4 regions of the Streptomyces sp. NPDC093064 genome follow, and region 3 is predicted to be linked to each of the others. Evidence: riboswitches for the same ligand, from Rfam matches in the RefSeq annotation. Region 3 holds a riboswitch; each other region holds the start of a gene.

The links. Region 3 has a riboswitch for cobalamin ahead of ACIQFZ_RS08195 ((2Fe-2S) ferredoxin domain-containing protein). Riboswitches for the same ligand answer to the same signal wherever they lie in the genome.
Region 1: it holds a riboswitch for cobalamin, as region 3 does, so the genes downstream of both, ACIQFZ_RS02435 (ribonucleoside-diphosphate reductase subunit alpha) here and ACIQFZ_RS08195 ((2Fe-2S) ferredoxin domain-containing protein) in region 3, are expected to answer to the same signal.
Region 2: it holds a riboswitch for cobalamin, as region 3 does, so the genes downstream of both, ACIQFZ_RS20620 (CbtB-domain containing protein) here and ACIQFZ_RS08195 ((2Fe-2S) ferredoxin domain-containing protein) in region 3, are expected to answer to the same signal.
Region 4: it holds a riboswitch for cobalamin, as region 3 does, so the genes downstream of both, ACIQFZ_RS20295 (cobalamin biosynthesis protein) here and ACIQFZ_RS08195 ((2Fe-2S) ferredoxin domain-containing protein) in region 3, are expected to answer to the same signal.

What each region holds. Positions count from the first base shown of each region.
Region 1 is NZ_JBIVPK010000001.1:542,225-547,150, reverse strand. It holds gene mctP (monocarboxylate uptake permease MctP) at 1-1,280, shown strand, start outside; gene ACIQFZ_RS02440 (GNAT family N-acetyltransferase) at 1,358-1,864, shown strand; cobalamin riboswitch at 1,910-2,064, shown strand; gene ACIQFZ_RS02435 (ribonucleoside-diphosphate reductase subunit alpha) at 2,187-4,538, shown strand; gene ACIQFZ_RS02430 (ribonucleotide-diphosphate reductase subunit beta) at 4,538-4,926, shown strand, end outside.
Region 2 is NZ_JBIVPK010000016.1:6,672-11,597, forward strand. It holds gene ACIQFZ_RS20605 (DeoR/GlpR family DNA-binding transcription regulator) at 1-280, shown strand, start outside; gene ACIQFZ_RS20610 (histidine phosphatase family protein) at 289-861, shown strand; gene ACIQFZ_RS20615 (CbtA family protein) at 918-1,679, opposite strand; gene ACIQFZ_RS20620 (CbtB-domain containing protein) at 1,701-1,919, opposite strand; cobalamin riboswitch at 1,956-2,097, opposite strand; gene ACIQFZ_RS20625 (aminotransferase class V-fold PLP-dependent enzyme) at 2,438-3,550, shown strand; gene ACIQFZ_RS20630 (MFS transporter) at 3,616-4,872, opposite strand; gene ACIQFZ_RS20635 (PLP-dependent cysteine synthase family protein) at 4,869-4,926, opposite strand, start outside.
Region 3 is NZ_JBIVPK010000005.1:30,085-35,010, reverse strand. It holds partial or broken gene ACIQFZ_RS08205 (acyl-CoA dehydrogenase family protein) at 1-76, opposite strand, end outside; gene ACIQFZ_RS08200 (cobalamin-binding protein) at 171-1,091, shown strand; gene ACIQFZ_RS08195 ((2Fe-2S) ferredoxin domain-containing protein) at 1,141-1,539, opposite strand; cobalamin riboswitch at 1,600-1,722, opposite strand; gene ACIQFZ_RS08190 (DNA-formamidopyrimidine glycosylase family protein) at 1,796-2,578, opposite strand; gene ACIQFZ_RS08185 (hypothetical protein) at 2,871-3,518, shown strand; gene ACIQFZ_RS08180 (DUF397 domain-containing protein) at 3,715-3,897, opposite strand; gene ACIQFZ_RS08175 (Scr1 family TA system antitoxin-like transcriptional regulator) at 3,894-4,715, opposite strand.
Region 4 is NZ_JBIVPK010000015.1:148,173-153,098, reverse strand. It holds gene ACIQFZ_RS20315 (alpha/beta fold hydrolase) at 1-18, opposite strand, end outside; gene ACIQFZ_RS20310 (class II aldolase/adducin family protein) at 207-884, opposite strand; gene ACIQFZ_RS20305 (inorganic phosphate transporter) at 1,040-2,302, shown strand; gene ACIQFZ_RS20300 (hypothetical protein) at 2,336-2,560, shown strand; cobalamin riboswitch at 2,747-2,884, shown strand; gene ACIQFZ_RS20295 (cobalamin biosynthesis protein) at 2,984-3,925, shown strand; gene ACIQFZ_RS20290 (cobyric acid synthase) at 3,922-4,926, shown strand, end outside.

The DNA.
Region 1 (4,926 bases), on a different contig from region 3:
GATACGTGACCACGTCGGACTTCGTCCGCGGCCGGTTCGGCTCCAAGAGCCTGTCGCTGGCGGTGGCGCTCACCGGCATCCTCGCGACCATGCCGTACATCGCGCTCCAACTGGTGGGGATCCAGGCCGTGCTTGACGTGATGGGCGTCGGCGGCGGCGACAGCACCCACTGGTTCGTGAAGGACCTGCCGCTGCTGATCGCCTTCGGTGTGCTGGCGGCGTACACCTACTCGTCGGGACTGCGCGCGCCCGCGCTGATCGCGTTCGTGAAGGACACCCTGATCTACATCGTGATCGCGGTGGCCATCATCTACATCCCGATCAAGCTGGGCGGCTTCGGCGAGGTGTTCGCCAAGGCGGACCAGAAGTTCAGCGAGTCGGGGACGGGCGGTCTGGTGCCGGCGGCGGCCGGCCAGTGGACGTACGCCACGCTGGCCCTGGGCTCCGCGCTCGCGCTGTTCATGTACCCGCACTCGATCACCGCGACCCTGTCCTCGCGCAGCCGCGAGGTGATCCGCCGCAACACCACGATCCTGCCGCTGTACTCGCTGATGCTGGGCCTGCTCGCCCTGCTGGGCTTCATGGCGATCGCGGCGGGCGTGCAGGTGAAGAACGGCCAGCTGGCCATTCCGCAGCTGTTCGAGACCATGTTCCCGGACTGGTTCGCGGGGGTGGCGTTCGCGGCGATCGCCATCGGCGCGCTGGTGCCGGCGGCCATCATGTCGATCGCCGCCGCGAACCTGTTCACCCGCAACATCTACAAGGACTTCCTCCGCCCGCACGCGACACCGAAGGAGGAGACCCGGGTCTCCAAGATCGTGTCGCTGCTGGTCAAGGTGGGCGCGCTGGTCTTCGTCCTGACCATGGACAAGACGGTCGCCATCAACTTCCAGCTGCTCGGCGGCATCTGGATCCTGCAGACCTTCCCGGCCCTGGTCGGCGGACTGTTCACCCGCTGGTTCCACCGCTGGGCGCTGCTGGCGGGCTGGGCGGTCGGCATGGTCTACGGCACGGTCGCCGCCTACGGGGTCGCCTCGCCGACGCAGAAGCACTTCGGCGGCTCGGCGAAGGAGATCCCGGGCATCGGCGAGATCGGCTACATCGGTCTGACGGCGTTCGTGCTCAACGCGGTCGTCGCGGTGGTCCTGACGTTCGTGCTGAGGGCGGTCAAGGCGCCTCAGGGCGTGGACGAGACCCGGCCGGAGGACTACACGGCGGACGCCGGCGACCCGGGCGTCGAGGTGGAGCTCCCGCCGGCCACGGCGGCGGCCCCGCACTGACACCCGGGAGGGGCATCCCACGGGCCGCCGGAGAAATCCGGCGGCCCGCTGCCGTGCCCGTGCGGCACACTCGGGCCATGGACATCGCGATCCGGCCGGTGGAACCCGGCGAGTACGGCACCCTCGGTGAGATCACCGCCCAGGCCTACCTCCGGGACGGGCTCCTCGACTTCGGTGAGAGCGACGGGTATCTCGACGAGCTGCGGGACGTGGCCAAGCGGGCGGTCGCGGCCGAGGTGCTGGTGGCGGTGGCGGACGGGACGGTGCTCGGCGGCGTGACCTTCGTCCCCGGCGCGGGCCCCATGGCCGACCTCGCCGGTCCCGGGGAGACCGAGATACGGATGCTCGCGGTCGCGCACACGGCGCGCGGCCGAGGCGTCGGCGAGGCCCTCGTACGGGCCTGCCTGGACCGGGCACGGGCCGTGGAGGGCTGTGTCCGCGTGGTGCTGTCCACCCAGGGCACGATGCACACCGCCCACCGCATCTACGAGCGTCTGGGCTTCGTCCGCACGCCGGGCCGGGACTGGAACCCCCTCCCGCACCTGGACGACATCATGCTGCTCACCTACGAGTTGACATTCTGACACGTTCCGGAGTCGACGCGGCACAACATATGGGGGTGCCCGACTCACTCAGCACAAGATGTATGCTCGTGCTCACTGTCGCCGCAGGGGAATCCGGTGCGAATCCGGAACTGTCCCGCAACGGTGTACTCGTGCACATATGCCCCCATGGGCCGCCACGAGCGTCAGTCCGAGGACCTGCCGACAGTGCGCCCGGCCGTCCGGTCCGGGTGCCCTGACGTCCGGGCCTCGTGGAATGGGCCGGTGGACGCGGCGCCGCGTGCGCTCGTGTGCCGCCCCCTGCCCTCGGCGAGGCCCCGTGCCGAGCGAGGGAGAGCTCCACGTGACCATCGCGCCAGCAGACCCGGTTTCAGTCACAGCTCCGGAAACCGACGGTCCAGGTGCCGTACTGCTGCGGACCCTGACCGAGCTGACCGCCGACCTCCCCGACGCCGACCCCGGCCGGGTCGCCGCCGCCGCGCTGCGCGGCCGGTCGGCGCGGGCCGACGAGGCCGAGTTGCGCGAGCTGGCCACGGAGGCGGCCGCCGGGCTCATCTCCGAGGACCCCGCCTACTCCCGGCTCGCGGCCAGGCTGCTGACCCTCACCGTCCGCGCCGAGGCCGCGTCCCAGGGCGTCGCCTCCTTCACCGACTCGGTCGCCGTGGGCCACCGCGAGGGCCTCATCGCCGACCGGACCGCCGAGTTCGTACGCGCCCATGCCGACCGCCTGGACGCGCTGATCGACCGGGCCGCCGACGACCGCTTCGGCTACTTCGGCCTGCGCACCCTGCACAGCCGGTACCTGCTGCGGCACCCGATCACCCGCAAGGTGATCGAGACGCCGCAGCACTTCATGCTGCGGGTCGCGGCGGGTCTCGCGCAGGACGACACGGCGCGGTCGGTCGACGAGGTCGAGGCGCTCTACGGGCTGATGAGCCGCCTCGACTACCTGCCCTCCTCCCCCACCCTCTTCAACTCCGGTACGCGTCACCCCCAGATGTCGTCCTGCTACCTGCTCGACTCCCCCAGGGACGAGCTGGACTCGATCTACGAGCGCTACCTCCAGGTCGCCCGTCTGTCCAAGCACGCCGGCGGCATCGGCATCGCCTACTCCCGCATCCGCTCCCGCGGTTCGCTGATCCGCGGCACCAACGGGCACTCGAACGGCATCGTGCCGTTCCTGAAGACCCTGGACGCCTCGGTGGCCGCCGTGAACCAGGGCGGCCGGCGCAAGGGCGCCGCCGCGGTCTACCTGGAGACCTGGCACTCGGACATCGAGGAGTTCCTGGAGCTGCGCGACAACACCGGCGAGGACGCCCGCCGGACGCACAACCTCAACCTCGCGCACTGGGTCCCGGACGAGTTCATGCGCCGGGTGAACGCGGACGGGCAGTGGTCGCTGTTCTCCCCCGCGGACGTGCCGGAGCTGACCGACCTGTGGGGCGAGGAGTTCGACGCCGCGTACCGCGCCGCGGAGGCGCGGGGCCTGGCGAAAAAGACCATGCCGGCCCGCGACCTGTACGGCCGCATGATGCGCACCCTCGCGCAGACCGGCAACGGCTGGATGACCTTCAAGGACGCCGCCAACCGCACCGCCAACCAGACGGCACAGCCCGGCCACGTCGTCCACTCCTCCAACCTCTGCACGGAGATCCTGGAGGTCACCGACGACGGCGAGACGGCGGTGTGCAACCTGGGTTCGGTCAACCTCGGCGCGTTCGTGGCCGGCGGGGACATCGACTGGGAGCGGCTGGACGAGACCGTCCGCACCGCCGTCACCTTCCTCGACCGCGTGGTGGACATCAACTTCTACCCGACCGAGCAGGCGGGCCGCTCCAACGCCCGCTGGCGGCCGGTGGGCCTGGGCGCCATGGGCCTTCAGGACGTCTTCTTCAAGCTGCGGCTGCCCTTCGACTCCCCGGAGGCGAAGGCCCTGTCCACCCGTATCGCCGAGCGGATCATGCTCGCCGCGTACGAGGCGTCGGCCGACCTCGCCGAGCGCGAGGGCCCGCTGCCCGCGTGGGAGAAGACCCGTACGGCCCGGGGCGTGCTGCACCCCGACCACTACGACGTCGAGCTGACCTGGCCGGAGCGCTGGGCGGCCCTGCGCGAGCGGATCGCCGCCGTCGGCATGCGCAACTCGCTGCTGCTCGCCATCGCCCCGACCGCCACCATCGCCTCGATCGCGGGCGTGTACGAGTGCATCGAGCCGCAGGTCTCCAACCTCTTCAAGCGCGAGACGCTCTCCGGGGAGTTCCTTCAGGTCAACTCGTACCTGGTGAACGATCTGAAGGCACTAGGCGTCTGGGACGCCCGGACCCGCGAGGCGCTGCGCGAGGCGAACGGCTCGGTGCAGGACTTCGCCTGGATCCCCGAGGACGTGCGGACGCTGTACCGCACGGCGTGGGAGATCCCGCAGCGCGGCCTGATCGACATGGCCGCGGCCCGCACCGCGTTCCTGGACCAGTCCCAGTCCCTGAACCTGTTCATGGAGACGCCGACCATCGGCAAGCTCTCCTCGATGTACGCCTACGCCTGGAAGCAGGGCCTGAAGACGACCTACTACCTGCGCTCCCGCCCCGCGACCCGGATCGCGCGGGCCGCTCGCGCCACCGTCCCCGTCCAGGCGACGCCGGACCCCGAGGCGGTCGCCTGCTCCCTGGAAAACCCCGAGTCCTGCGAGGCCTGCCAGTAATGACCAGCGAGACCAAGAACCTGCTCGACCCCGGCTTCGAGCTGACGCTCCGTCCGATGCGCTACCCGGACTTCTACGAGCGCTACCGGGACGCCATCAAGAACACCTGGACCGTGGAGGAGGTCGACCTCCACTCGGACGTCGCCGATCTCGCCAAGCTGAGCCCGGCCGAGCAGCACCTGATCGGACGGCTGGTGGCCTTCTTCGCCACCGGTGACTCGATCGTCGCGAACAACCTGGTGCTCACGCTGTACAAGCACATCAACTCCCCCGAGGCGCGCCTGTACCTGAGCAGGCAGCTGTTCGAGGAGGCCGTGCACGTCCAGTTCTATCTGACGCTGCTGGACACCTACCTCCCCGACCCGGAGGACCGCGCCGCCGCCTTCGC
Region 2 (4,926 bases), on a different contig from region 3:
GGCCCTGCGCTTCGACACCGCTGTCATCGGCTGCTGTGGGCTGACCGCACAACAGGGCCTGACCGCCTACGACTTGGACGACGCGGCGGTGAAGCGGGCCGCGATCGACTCCGCCCGGCGCGTGCTCGCCGTGGCCGACGGCACCAAACTGTCCCGTACGGCGCACGCCTTCGTCGCGCCGGTCTCTCGGCTGCACACCCTCGTCACCGACGATTCCGCGCCACCCGGCGAGGTCGAGGCGATCCGCGCCGCGGGCACGGCCGTCAACACCATTCGGTAGGAGTGAAGTTGACCATCCGAATCACTCTCGTCGCGCCCGCGACGAGCCCGTCGCTGCGGCAGGCCCGGTTCGACGACGGCGACTCGATCGACGACGGCGGGGCGGCCAAGGCCCGTTCGGCGGCCGGGTCGCTGCCCGCGGCCGCCCGCGTGCTCCTGTCCCCGAGCGCACGCTGCCGGGAGACGGCGTCGGCGCTCGGCCTCGACGGCGTGGTGGTACGGGAGTTGGCCGGTCTGGACGCGGGCCGCTGGCGGGGCCGGACCCTGGAGGACGTGATGGCCACCGAGCCGGAAGCGGTGGGCCGTTGGCTCGCCGACCCCGACTGCGCACCGCACGGCGGGGAGTCGGTGCGGGACGCGTGCGAGCGGGTCGGGCTCTGGCTGGACAGCGCGCGGGACACCGACGGCCGTACGCTCGCGGTGGTCGAGCCGGAGGTCGTACGGGCCGCGGTCGTCCATGTACTGGGCGTGCCCGCGGCCGGCTTCTGGCGGCTGGACGTACCGCCTTTGACGGCAACGGAGTTCAGTGGTCGGGCCGGCCGCTGGAATCTGCGGCTCGGACAGCCGCTGGCGGCGCCCTGAGGAACGCCACAGGGCCCCCGGACGGATCCGAAGGGCCCTGTCGTGTGCCGAAGCGATCAGTGCGCGGCCGACACCGCCTGCCCGGACGCAGCGGTCGCGGGCCTGGGGTTCAGCAGCCGCTGGGCCAACTCACCGAACAGCAGCCCGAATCCGCCCCACAGGACGGTCTGCATGGCCAGGGCGGAGAGCCGGAACCGCCACAGCAGGGTGGCCGGGAAGTCCGCCGGCACCTCGTTCACAACCGGCAGGAAGGCGTACGCCAGCCCGATCACCACGGCGAAGGCGGCCACCGCGGCCACCGTCGCGTACCACGTGCCCAGCGTGGGCGCGAGGCGCTTGCCCAGGATCGTGGCGGCGATCGCGAGGAGGATGCTGAGCAGCATCATCAGGAAGTACAGGGTCGTGCGCTTGCCGATGGTGTCTTCCTGGCCGACCGCGGGCGGGTTGGCCGGGTACTTCAGGAACGGCACGACGTACACGGCCAGCAGCGCGCAGCCGGACAGCAGCAGCGCGGTCGCTCGCGGGGAGAAGCGGCCCACGCGGCCCAGCGCGAAGCAGAAGGCGAGCGCGGCGATACCGCCGAAGGCGACCCCGTAGACCAGGACGCCGGTGGCGAGACCGGCGGTGGACTGAAGGGAACGGGAGACGACTTCCACCTCGTCATGAGAGTGGGAGTGGGAGTGCGCCTCCTCGAGGCCGATCGCCTTGTCGACGAACGGCTCCCCGAGGAAGTAGGCGGCGACCAGGGCGAGCACACCGGCGGCGAGACCGGCGAGCATGCCCCGCACCAGAAGGTTTCTTACCGTTGCGGAGTTCATGAGCGTGCGGCGTCCCTCGCCTCAGTGGCAGGGGAAGCCGAGCAGGTGGCGGGCGTCGTGCACCCACTCGTGGACGTCCGTGCCGCTGAACACGGAGGTGGCGCCCTGCTCGGCGCCGACGAAGTAGAGCAGGACCAGCATGAGAACGCCGAAGAAGACCGCCCAGGGAGCTATCGCCTTCAGCGGCAGCGTGGCGGGAACGGCGGGGGTGGCAGTCGGCTGAGCGACGGTCTGCGCCATGGCAGAACCTCCTCTGGGAGTTCGCGTCCCATCTCGGTGGTGCACAGGACGACAGCCACGGGTCTGACTCACGAACATCCCTGGGGTGTTCGCATACAGTGGCGCGACCGTGCCGGATTCCCACCGGCTTCCGTCGTGCCGTCGTCGATATCGGACAGACGGTATCGCGTACCGCGCGCCCGGCCAAGACCGCAACCACGGACGTGATCTTCTCCACCAGCCGTACTCCGCGGAACTGGCGGAGGCCCTTTTCGACCCTGGAGCGTCAACGCCGTGTAGGCGGCCTCCGCGCGGCGGGAGCCCGGAGTGTCCGCCGGGGCGTTGCCGAGGAAGCCGTGCGTGGTGCCGGCAACGGCCCGACAGAGCGCTCCGGTGCTGTGGCAAGATGCGCTGGCATGCTCTGACCAGCTGAGACCCGTGGGACGGCGCACGCTGCTGCCCCGCCGTCCGGCGCACCCGCAGGCACTCCACCCGCCGCGCCACTCGATCCGCACGCACCACCCGGAGGGACGAGCCCCGTGCTCACGTCGTACGCCGCCCACTTCGACACACCCGCCGGGTACCTGGACTTCGCACGCTTCGGGCCGCCCTCCCGGGACGCCGTCACCGCCACCGCGCGCGCCCTGGAGGCGTCCGCCCGCGCCGACCACACCACCGTGGACACCCTGATGCGCGCGGAGGAGACCGCGCGGGACACGGCCGCCCGCCTCGCCGGCACCGACGCCCGGCACACGGTGCTCCTCCCGAACGCGTCCACCGGACTGTTCCACGCCGCGCTCGGTATCCGAGAGGGCGTGGTCCTCGCGCCACGCACCGACTTCCCGGCCAACCACTACCCGTGGCGCCGCTCCGCGGACCTGGGCCGGGCCACGCCGCGCTGGATCGACCCCGCGCCCGGCTCCGGAGTCACCCCCGACCTGGTCCGCGCCGCGCTGACCGACGACGTCGTGGCCGTGTCGGTCAGCGCCGTGGACTTCCGCACCGGGTTCCGTGCCGACCTGGCGGCGCTGCGCGAGGCGATCGGACCCGACCGGCTGCTGATCGTGGACGCCATCCAGGCGTTCGGTGTCGCCTCGCTGCCCTGGGACGCCGCCGACGTGGTGGTCGCGGGCGGCCAGAAATGGCTGCGCGCCGGATGGTCGACCGGCTTCGCCACGCTGTCCGACCGCGCCCTGGAATCCCTGGAGCCGGTCCTCACCGGCTGGACGGGTGTCGAGGAGGTCGGCCTCTTCGACGGAGCCGAGCACCCGCCCGCCCCGGACGCACGACGGTGGTCGATCACCAATCTGAGCCCGGTGACGGCCGCCGCGTTCGCGGCCGCGCTGGACCTCGTCGAGCGGCACACCGTCGCCGCGATCGAAGCCGCGATCGCCGTACGGATCGCCGAACTCACCGAGGTCGTCGAGGCGTGCGGCGGCCGCGTCCTCTCCCCCGCCGACAAGGCGCGGCGCGCGGGCATCCTCTCCTTCACCGTGCCGGACCACGATCCGTCCCTCGTCGCCAAGGCGCTGCACGCCGAAGGCGTCACCGCGACCGTGCGCACCGACTCGCTCAGGCTCTCCCCGCACGCCTCGACCCCGCCGGAGGTGGCCGGACGGGTCGCCACCGCACTGTCGTCCCTGGGGAGTTGACCCTGGGGAGTTGACCCCGCGGGTCGGCGACACCTCGAACCCGCGGGCCGGCGATCTCCTTTCCGTCAGGCGGGGGCGGGCTCGGGCTCTGCCTGGGTGGTGAGCCGCCCGGCACGGGCGAGCGCCGCGACCGAGGCGGCGCACACGAGTCCGGTGGCGGTCAGGGCCGTCCAGGTCATCCAGAGGGCATGGTGGCGCTGGGCGAAGTCCCACAGTGCGCCGGTGACCAGGTTGCCCAGGGTGATGCCCAGGCCGGAGACGGTGTGGTAAAGCCCGTAGTAGGTGGCGACCAGGCGGTTGCCCGACAGGGCGACGACGGTGTCCATCTCGAACGGGTAGACCACGGCGGAACCCACCGCGAGCAGGACCACCGCGGCCACCAGCGAGACCAGCGCGGCCCCCGAGGAGCCGCGCGGGGCGAGCGCGAGCGGCAGGAAGGCCAGCCCCATCACGGCCAGTCCCCGCACCAGCGCCTGGCTGGGTTGCCACCGCTGTTTGGCCCAGCCGGTCAGGCGCAGTTGGCCGATGACGGCCACCGCAGCGGAGACGATGAAGAGCCCGCTGGTGACCGCCGTGCCGTTCGCCCCCAGGGCATCCGCCGCCGCCAGCGGAAGGGCCAGGTACACCTGGAAGGTGAGCACGTAGGAGCCGATCATGGCGGTGGCGAAGAGCAGGAAGGGGCGGTTGGACACGACCGTCCGCCACTGCGCGAGCACGCTCTCCCGCCGGGCCGTGTCCGCCGTGTGGCCGCGCCGGGCGGGCAGGGCGCGCCACTGCAGCACGGTGAGTACGGCGAAGATGCCGGCCGCGGTCGTGCACACGAGGCGGAAGTCGGCGGCGAGCAGGGCGAGCCCGACGAGTGGGCCGAGCAGCATGCCGGCCTGGTAGAAGACGTTGAAGGCGGCGAAGGCGTCCACGCGCCGTTCGCCCGCCTCGACGGCGAGGTAGGCGCGGACGGCGGGGTTGAACAGGGCGCCGGCGAAGCCGGTGGCGGCGGAGGCGGCGATCAGGGCGGGGAGGTTGTCGACCCAGCCGAGCAGGCCGAAGCCGGCGGTGCGCAGCAGGCAGCCGGCCATGATGGGGATTTTGTAGCCGAGTCGGTCGGCGAGCGTGCCGCCGATGAGGAACATGCCCTGCTGGGAGAAGTTGCGCACGCCCAGCACGAGCCCGACGGCCCAGGCGGCGAGGCCGAGTCCGTCGGACAGATGGGCGGCGAGGTAGGGCATGAGCATGTAGAAGGCGAGGTTGATGGCGAACTGGTTGGCCATCAACAGCCGTGCGGCGGGCGGGAAGGAGCGGGTCTGCCGCCACAGGCCCTTCACCGCCCCGCCCTCGCGAGTTCCGGCGCACCGCCGCCGAGGGCGAGCGGGTCGACG
Region 3 (4,926 bases):
GGCCGTACTCGCCGAGGTAGCCGTAGCCGCCGTGCAGTTGGAGCACCCGGTCGGCGGCCGAGTAGCCGGTGTCGGTTCGTGCGATCACGCCGTGCATGCCCTGCACGCCGGGCGCCGGAATCGGCGGATCCGCGAGGTCCGCGGGTCCCGGAGCCTCCTACAGTCGAGGTATGCGCATCGTCTCTTTGCTGCCCGCCGCAACCGACATCGTCGCCGAACTCGGCCTGTCGGAGCAGTTGGCCGGCCGTACCCACGAGTGCGACTGGCCGCCGCGCGAGGTCGCCTCGGTGCCTGTGGTGACGGGGGCCGACCTGGACCAGGACGCGCTCACCAGCCGGGAGATCTCCGACGCCGTCGGCGGATCGGCGCACTCCGGCTCGTCGCTGTACACGCTGGACACCAAGGCTCTGGCCGCCCTGCGCCCCGACGTGGTGCTCACCCAGGACCTGTGCGACGTGTGCGCGGTGTCGTACGAAAGGGTCAGCCGGACCGTGCGGCTGCTCGACGCCGGCACCCGAGTCCTCAGCCTGGAGCCGCGCACGCTCGACGACGTACTGGACTGTCTTGTCACAGTCGGGGACCTGCTCGGCGTGCGCGAGCGCGCCCAGCGGCGCCGGGGCGAGTTGCAGGCGCGCCTCGCCCGGGTCCGCGGCGCGGTCGCCGGCCTCGGCCGGCCCCGGGTCGTGGCGATCGAGTGGCTCGACCCGCTGTGGCCCGCCGGGCACTGGGTGCCCGAGCAGATCACCACCGCCGGCGGTGAGCCTCTCCTCGCCGCGCCCGGCGAGCACACCAAGCCGATGACCTGGGAGGCGGTGCGCCACGCACAGCCGGACGTGGTCCTCGTCCTGCCGTGCGGCTTCCCACCTGAACGCACCCTGTGGGAAGCCGCGTTGCTCACCGGGCTGCCCGGCTGGACGGATCTGCCCGCCGTTCGGTCCGGCCGCGTCTGGGTGCTGGACGGGCCGTCCTACTTCAACCGGCCGGGCCCCCGCGTGGTGCGCGGCGCGGAGGTGCTCGCCCAGGTCCTGCACGGTGTGCCGGCCGGCGAGGCGGTCACATCGGCCGAGGCCCGCCCGTTCCCCGGCCGGTGACGACGGGCCGGCCTCCTCACGCGTCCGGGCCTCCTCGCGCGTGCGGGCCTCAGGAATCCGTGGCACGTCGTGGCGGTGTGATGGCGTAAAGGTCGAGGATGTCCGGCAGGGGAGCCACGCCCGGGCCTCCGGCGCGCACCCAGGCGACGATGTCCTCGGTCGCGTCCGCATCGTTGACGAGTCCGAGCCAGACCGGCCGCGCACCGGCGGCCCGGCCCGCGGTGGACGGCTGGACCACGATGACGTTCGCCTGCTCGCACACGTCGAGGCAGTCGGAGATGCGCACCGGCACCTCCGCTCGCAGCCGCGCGGTCTGCGCCGCGTGATCGACCCCGGTCACCTTGGGGCTGCCGCAGCAGCAGTCCCGGCACACGACGACCCGGCACGGCACCGAACCGCTCCCCGTCACGGCACCGCCCGGTGCCTCGTCCGTCGGCCTCTCGGGCACGCCGCACCACTCCCCTCCCGGGGAGATCCGCCCCGGTGTCGCTCGAGGAGGCGACCGCGTGAGTCTCCTGGCTCCCGGGTCTTCACTCGTCCCGCCTTCCCACCCCGGGCGGGGCAGTGGCCTTCCGGAACTCGCTCACCGGTCACAGTGGCGGGACCGCGCCGGATTCTCACCGGCTTCCTCGGACCGCCGTCGCCTTATGTCGCCGATCATCATCCCACTTGCTGTCGGCTCACTTGAGAACGGCCCGCTTCGTTCATTTCTGGCACTGCGGGCACCAGACCGTGCGGCGCCCGCCGACGCGGTTCGAGCACAGAGGCCACCCGCAGCGAGGACACATCGGCTCGCTGTCGTCCCTGTGCCCGGTGAGCCAGGAGCGCCTCGGCGGCACGCACCCGGCGACCACGGACGTCTCAAGGACCCGGCCCATCCCCGCATGGACACGCCGGATCTCGGTCTCGCTCAGGTCCCGCGCGGGAGTCCGCGGAGGGACACCGGCCCGCCAGAGGATCTCGTCGGACAGGAGGTTCCCGAGACCCGCGATCACGGACTGGTCCATCAGCGCGCTCTTGACGGCGCGCCGTCGTCCCGAGAGCAGCTCCCTGAATTCCGGTGCGCGCACGGTGAGGGCGTCGGGACCGAGACCGTCCGTGATCCGTTCGATCTCCGTGTCGTCGGCCAACCGCACGCCATGCAGCTTGCGTTGGTCGCGATAGCGGAGGTGTCGGGAGCCGTCGATCGTCAGCAGGACGCGGTCGTGCGCCTCGATCGGTTCGTCCGGGGAACAGCACCGCAGCGACCCCGTCATGCCGAAGTGCCAGACAAGAGTGGGACCACCGTCGTCCGTCGGCACGAACAACCACTTTCCGTGCCGCCACGCCTCCCCCAGACGCCTGCCCACCAGCTCCCTCCGCAGCCGCTGCGCGCTGACGCCGCGCAGAACCCCTGCGTCCCGCACCTCGACGTCCGTGACACACCGGCGCCGGCCGCAGGTCATCAGCACCTCGCGGAATCCCTCGACATCCGGCAGTTCGGGCATGCGTTCGTCCCGGCTCTTCGTCGTGCGGTCGTCAGGCCGCCACACGCGGTGACGAGTACCCGTGGAGGGCGAGCCCACGCGCTCGGCACTCTGCTTCGGGGCGTCATGCCTCCGATCGGACGCTCGCCGGTTTGACGGACGGCTCGACCGGGACACCCGCGGAGGGTGCGGACGCTCCTGGGCGACTACTGAGCCATCGCTGCTTTTGGGCCGACCCGGCCCACGGCCTACCGGCGCTTCACCCAACGGGTGTGGCTGCCACGACGAACAACCCCTCGTAGGGTGGACCGTCATGGCCGAGTCTCACCCGCTGCTGGGCATGTTCCTCGATGCTGCCGACGGACGCTTCCCGCCTGCAGACGGCCGCGTAACAGTTCTTCCGCCTCTGCCGGGTGGGCTGGAGTGCTCGGTCGCCTTCACCGGGCACGCCGTGGTCGCCACCGCCCTGTTCACTTCCGACATCCAGGCTCAAGGACCCGACGGTTACGGGGCTTCAATGGCTCCTGATTTCCTGCGCTACCTCGCAGGTCGCGAGGGGTGGATCGACAGTGTCGACGCGACACTCGTTGCGCGTGGCGCGCCGGCCCCTCGCCGCCTGCCTGAACGTCTCGATGTCGATGACCACCCACGCGTTCGTCATGCTCAGGCTCTGCGTACCGACGTCCGTGTCTACGGAGATGAACGCGGCCTTGTCACACTGGCCGGTGGCCTGGCTGGACGGCGCGAGATGAGCATCGAACTCAACGACCCTGGTAGCAGTGCGGCTGGGCTCGGTCGCTCCCTGCTGCGTGACGCGCTCACCCTGCTCCCCACCGGTGAGCCGGTTTTCGCCGCTGTCGCCCCAGGCAACGCTCGATCCCTTCGAGCTTTCCTCGCGGCTGGTTACAGTCCCCTGGGCAGCGAGGTCATCATCCGTCCCAAACGGCCGGCCTCGGGGTAGACACGCATCCTCGCCCGGACCCTGGGCTGATCCTCGGCCAAGAGCGGGGCCGGGTCACCGTTCCCGCCAGGGCAGCCCAGATCAACATGGCCACGCCGATGCCGAGCAGGGCCAACACCCAGGGGTTCAGCAGCGCATCCACCGAACCCCGCTCGTCGTCTGATGCAGTCCGCCTCCGGCGTCCTGACTCGTCGCACTACACCACGAGACCGAGGAAATCCGCCCATGTCGAGGAGGCGACCTCGAATCGCGGCCCGTCGCTCTGCTTGGAGTCGCGTACGTGCACGGCTCCGGGAGCGTGTGCGACTTCCACGCAGTCGTCACCTTCGGATCCGCTATAGCTGCTCTTGAACCAGTCCAGTTCACCGGCGGTGTTCATAGAGCCCCTCTCATCCGCTGCAACAACTCCGCCGAGTCCACTGGGGACAGGGCCTGCGAGCGCATCTTGGCATACCGCATCTGCATGACGCTCGCCGCTTCTCGGTCGGAGACCAACTGTCCGGTCTTCTGCCCCTCCGAGTACCCCAACCACTGACGTTCCGGGGTCTCCAGGAGTCGCATGGGTCCGTCCGTACCCGCGTGGTGCGGCTGCCTCTGCGGCATGATCTGCAGCTCCACGTTCCACAGTTTCGTGCGGACGAGGAGGTGGTCGAGCAGTCCTCGGGTGACCTCCTCACCTCCCGTGTGCCGCAGCAGTACCGACTCCTCGACAATGAAACTGAACGCGACCGGCGGCCTGCGCGTCAACAGTTCCTGCCGCGCCAGCCGAGCGGCGATCCGCTCCTGGAGCTGCTCCTCCGTCGGCGGAGGCGGCACGTTGAGCATCAGCGCCCGCGTGTAGGCCTCGGTCTGGAGCAGCCCCGGTACGACCCGGCACTCGTACGTGCACAGGCTGACCGCCGTCTCCTCCAACTGCGCCCACTCCCGGAACCAGACCGCCAGCCCCCGCTGCCGCCCCACGTGCCGGGCCACCGCGCGCAGCACACCGAACGACTCCAGCGCCTCCTCGGCCCGTTCGACGAAGAGCGCGGTGGGCATCCGCCGACCCTGCTCGACAGAAGCGACTGAAGCATGCGAGTAGTTGAGCCGTTCGACCAGCTGTTCCTGCGTCAGCAGGGCCCGTTCACGAAAGACCTTCAGGGCCGCCCCGAACGCCTTCATACTGCCGGACGAATCAAGCGCACTGCCACTTGCCATGAATGACGACCCCCTTGTCACACCCGCGTCACCTCTTGCAACGGGTACAACGGCCCGACCATGAGCAGGGGTTACGTGTCCGGCCCGGCTACAACCAGTACGGGATGGCCTGTACGGGCGGCCGGGGGCCGCATGCGCGCGGCCTGGACGGACGCTGCGAAGGCGTCACTTACGGTCACGAACGGCGATCCTTGAGACTCTTGAGCTTGGC
Region 4 (4,926 bases), on a different contig from region 3:
CGCTTTGACTGTGGGCACGGCTCCAGTGTCCTGGCGCACCCGGTCACCGGCCAGTGGGACGAAGGGTCGGGGTGACATGTCCGCGCGAGTTCCATGGAGAGCGGCGTTCATTCCGGCGCCGCCCGCACACGGGGCCGGCGCCACCCGCAAACGGGGCTACCGACCAGCGCGTTCCCGATTCCCTGCCCCGGCTCCCGCCCCTGTCCCTACCTCCGCCCCGGCCCCGGCCCCGGCCCCGGCTGTCCGTACGCCCGCAGCCGCTCCCCCGCCTGGGCCAGTTGCTCCGGCGTCAGCAGAGCAGGTGTCAGGCCGGGGACGCTGGACGCCGCCAGCCACACACGACACATCCACTCCAACTGGGCCGTACGGTCGTAGGCCTGGTCGAGGGTGGCGCCGTAGGTGACGGTGCCGTGGTTGCGCAGCAGGCAGCCGGTGCGGCCGTCGAGGGCGCGCAGCATGTTCCCGGCCAGTTCCTCGGTGCCGTACGTGGCGTACGGGGCCACGCGGACGGGCCCGCCGAGCGCGCCGGCCATGTAGTGGATCAGCGGGAGTTCGGTGACGAGGGTCGAGACGGCCGTCGCGTGCACGGCGTGGGTGTGGACGACGGCGCCCGCGTCGGTACCGCGGTAGACCGCGAGGTGCATGGGCAGTTCGCTGGTCGGCACCAGTGTGCCGAGCACCTGCCGGCCGTCCAGGCCGACGCCGGTGACGTCGTCGTCCGTGAGCCGGTCGTAGGGGACGCCCGAGGGGGTGACCAGCACGGTGTCGCCCACGCGTACGGACACGTTGCCGGAGGTGCCGACGACCAGTCCGTCGGACACCGTGCGGCGGGCCGCCGCGACCAGCGCCCGCCAGGCGCGGGCCGTCTCTCCGAGTTCGGTCATGTGCCGATCCTGCCAGGACACCTTCCGCGAGCGACCGCTCTCTCCTCATCGGACCCCGGGAACGGACACCCCGATGACCGACTCAGTTCATCTTCCGTTCACCCGGGTTACCTACGTTCAACGCGCCAATGACGCTCGAACGATTGCCTGGGTAAATGGAAAGCTTCTCGCTGATCCTCGCGATAGTGGTGATCACCGCACTCGCGTTCGATTTCACGAACGGTTTCCACGACACCGCAAACGCGATGGCCACGACCATCTCCACCGGTGCGCTCAAGCCCAAGGTCGCGGTGGCCATGTCCGCCGTGCTGAACCTGGTGGGCGCCTTCCTGTCCGTGGAGGTCGCCAACACGATCTCCAAGGGTCTCGTCGACGAGAACGGCATCCGTCCCGAAGTCATCTTCGCCGCCCTGGTGGGCGCGATCCTCTGGAACCTGCTGACCTGGCTGGTCGGACTCCCCTCCAGTTCCTCGCACGCCCTCATGGGCGGTCTGATCGGCGCCACCATCGCCTCGGCCGGCTTCAGCGCCGTGCACGGCGGTGTCCTGCTCACCAAGGTCCTCATCCCGGCGGTCGCCGCCCCGGTCGTCGCGGGTCTCGCCGCGCTGGTCTCGACCCGGCTGTCGTACGGCATCGGCCGTAAGTCGCATTCGAACGGCAAGGCGGCCGAGAAGGGCCACCGCGCCGGGCAGATCGCCTCCGCGGGCCTGGTCTCGCTGGCCCACGGCACCAACGACGCGCAGAAGACGATGGGCGTCATCACCCTCGCCCTGATCGCCGGCGGCGCCCTCTCCCCCGGGTCCAACCCTCCCACCTGGGTCATCCTCTCGGCGGGCCTGGCCATCGCGCTCGGCACCTACATCGGCGGCTGGCGCATCATCCGCACCATGGGCAAGGGCCTGACCGACCTCCAGCCGCAGCAGGGCTTCGCCGCGCAGACCAGCGCGGCCACCGCCATCCTGGCCTCCTCCCACCTCGGCTTCTCCCTCTCCACCACGCACGTCGTCTCCGGTTCGGTGATGGGCGCGGGCCTGGGCCGCAAGGGCGGCGTGGTCCGCTGGTCCACCGCGACCCGCATGGCCGTCGCCTGGGCCCTCACGCTGCCCGCCGCGGCCCTGGTCGCGGCCGGCGCGGAGGCGGTGACGCGCCTCGGCGACTGGGGCACCTGGCTCGTCGCCGCGTTCCTGGTGGCCTCCAGCGCCGCCATCTGGAAGATCTCCCGCCGCGAGGTCGTCGACCACACCAACGTCAACGAGACCGAGGAGCCGGCCGGCGTGGTCACCCAGGCCATCGCCGCCGTCACCCCGCCCCCGGCCTCCCCGGTGACCGAAGAGCTCACGGCCACGATCCCCGCGCAGGCCTCCGCGCCCGCCGGTGATCCCGCGTCCGTGGCGACCCCGCCGGCCGCCGCCGTCTGAGCCCGCGCCACAGGCAGAAGGAAGAGAAGCACCATGAAGATCGACTGGGTGGCCCTCGGCTCCGTCTTCGGCGTCAGCCTCGGCGTCGCAGTGGGCCTCGTGGCCCTGTTCACCCTCGGCATCGCCGGCCTCTCCCGCCGCGAGCGGGCCGTCGCCGCGGGCCACGGCGGCGGGACCCTCGCGGTCACCGGCGCCTACGCCTGCTTCGCCGCGTGCGCCGCCGCCGTGGCCTACGGGATCTACCTGATCGTGGCATAGCCCGGCGCGGCCCGGACCCTGGCAACCGGGTTCGGGTCCGGGTCCCGCCCCCTCACGTCACCCGCCCTTCCCGGGCCGTCCCCACGGCGGCCCGGGAAGGGCGGGTCTTCTGGTCCCCGGTGCCCGCGGTGTGGGCCTCATCTCAGTACCCCCGCGCAGGTCAACGGCAGGTTGACGGGTGTTCGCGGTGCGTGGTGGACTGCCGGAGCCAAGTACGGCGGCAGGAGAGGAAGTCCGGTGCGAATCCGGCGCGGTCCCGCCACTGTGACCGGGGAAGAACTTCCCCGGGAGTCAGGAACTCTCGCCGCCGGTCTCGTCGAACCAGGGCGTGGACACCCTGAGTGAGGACACATATCGCCATGCGCGGCTGCCGACCAAGGTTCACCAGCGTCTGTCCGACCGACCGCACGACCGGCTGACCCGATGGGTGCCGATCGCGACTTCGCGTACGGCGCCGCCGCCGGCCTCCTCGGTGACCTGATCCTCGGCGATCCGCGCCGCGGGCATCCCGTCGCCGTGTTCGGACGGGCCGCGGGTGCCGTGGAACGCGCGCTGTGGCGGGATCACCGCGGCTGGGGCGCCCTGCACACCGCCGTGTGCGTGGGGGGCGTCGTGTCGTCGGCCGCGCTGGCCGTGTCCGCCGCGCGTTCCTCCCGTACCGCGTCCGTCGCGCTGACCGCCGCAGCCACCTGGGCCGTCGTCGGCGGGACCTCCCTCGCCCGTGAGGCGCGGGAGATCGGGCGCGCGCTGGGGGCCGGGGACGTCGAGGACGCCCGGGCGCGGCTGCCGCATCTGTGCGGGCGTGATCCGCAGGCGCTGGACGCCGACGGGATCGCCCGGGCCGTCGTCGAGTCCGTCGCCGAGAACACGTCCGACGCGGTGGTGGGCGCGCTGGTGTGGGGCGCCGCCGCCGGTGTGCCGGGCCTCCTCGGTTTCCGCGCGGTCAACACCCTGGACGCCATGGTCGGGCACAAGTCCCCCCGGTACCGCCGCTACGGCTGGGCCTCGGCCCGGCTCGACGACCTCGCCGGATGGCCGGGGGCACGGCTCACCGCCGCCCTGGCGGCCGTCGCGGGCGACGACCCGCGCGGTGCCGTACGGGCCTGGCGCGCCGACGCCGGGAAGCATCCGAGCCCCAACGCCGGTCCGGTGGAAGCCGCGTTCGCGGGGGCGCTCGGGGTGCGGCTGGGCGGCACGCTCTCGTACGCCGGGCGTGTTGAGCACCGCCCGGTGCTCAACGGCGCCGGACGCGCCGTCCGGCCGGGTGACATCGAGCGCGCGGTACGGCTCTCCCGCCGCGTGGGCTGGCTCGCGCTCGGCGTGTGCGCGGGCGTACGGCTGTTGAAGAGAGGACGGACGTCATGAGTGGCGGTCTGCTCGTCGCCGGCACCACCTCCGACGCCGGGAAGAGCGTCGTCACCGCCGGGATCTGCCGGTGGCTGGTGCGCCAGGGCGTGAAGGTCGCCCCCTTCAAGGCGCAGAACATGTCCCTCAACTCGTTCGTCACCCGGGAGGGCGCCGAGATCGGGCGGGCGCAGGCCATGCAGGCCCAGGCTTGCCGCATCGAGCCGACCGCGCTGATGAACCCGGTGCTGCTCAAGCCGGGCGGCGAGCAGAGCAGCCAGGTCGTCCTGCTGGGCAAACCGGTGGGCGAGTTGAGCGCGCGCGGCTACCACGGCGGGCGGCAGCAGAAGCTCCTCGGCACCGTGCTGGACTGCCTCGCCGAGCTGCGGAGCACGTACGACGCGGTGATCTGCGAGGGGGCGGGCAGCCCGGCGGAGATCAACCTGCGCCGGACCGACATCGTCAACATGGGGATCGCGCGCGGCGCGCGGCTGCCCGTGCTCGTCGTCGGCGACATCGACCGCGGTGGCGTCTTCGCCTCCTTCTACGGCACGCTCGCGCTGCTGTCGCCGGAGGACCAGGAACTCGTCGCCGGGTTCCTCGTCAACAAGTTCCGCGGGGACGTCTCGCTGCTCGAACCCGGGCTCGACATGCTGCACGGGCTCACCGGCCGGCGTACGTACGGCGTGCTGCCGTTCCGGCACGGGCTCGGCATCGACGAGGAGGACGGGCTGCGCGTGTCTCTGCGGGGCGCCGTGCGGGAGTCCGCCGTGGCGCCCCCGGTCGGGGAGGACGTGCTGCGGGTCGCCGTCTGCGCCGTGCCGCTGATGTCCAACTTCACCGACGTGGACGCGCTCGCCGCCGAACCGGGCGTCGTCGTGCGGTTCGTGGACCGGCCCGAGGAGCTGACCGACGCCGACCTCGTCGTCGTGCCCGGCACACGCGGCACGGTCAGGGCGCTGGAATGGCTGCGGGAGCGGGGGCTCGCACGGGCTCTGGCGAGCAGGGCCGCCGAGGGGCGG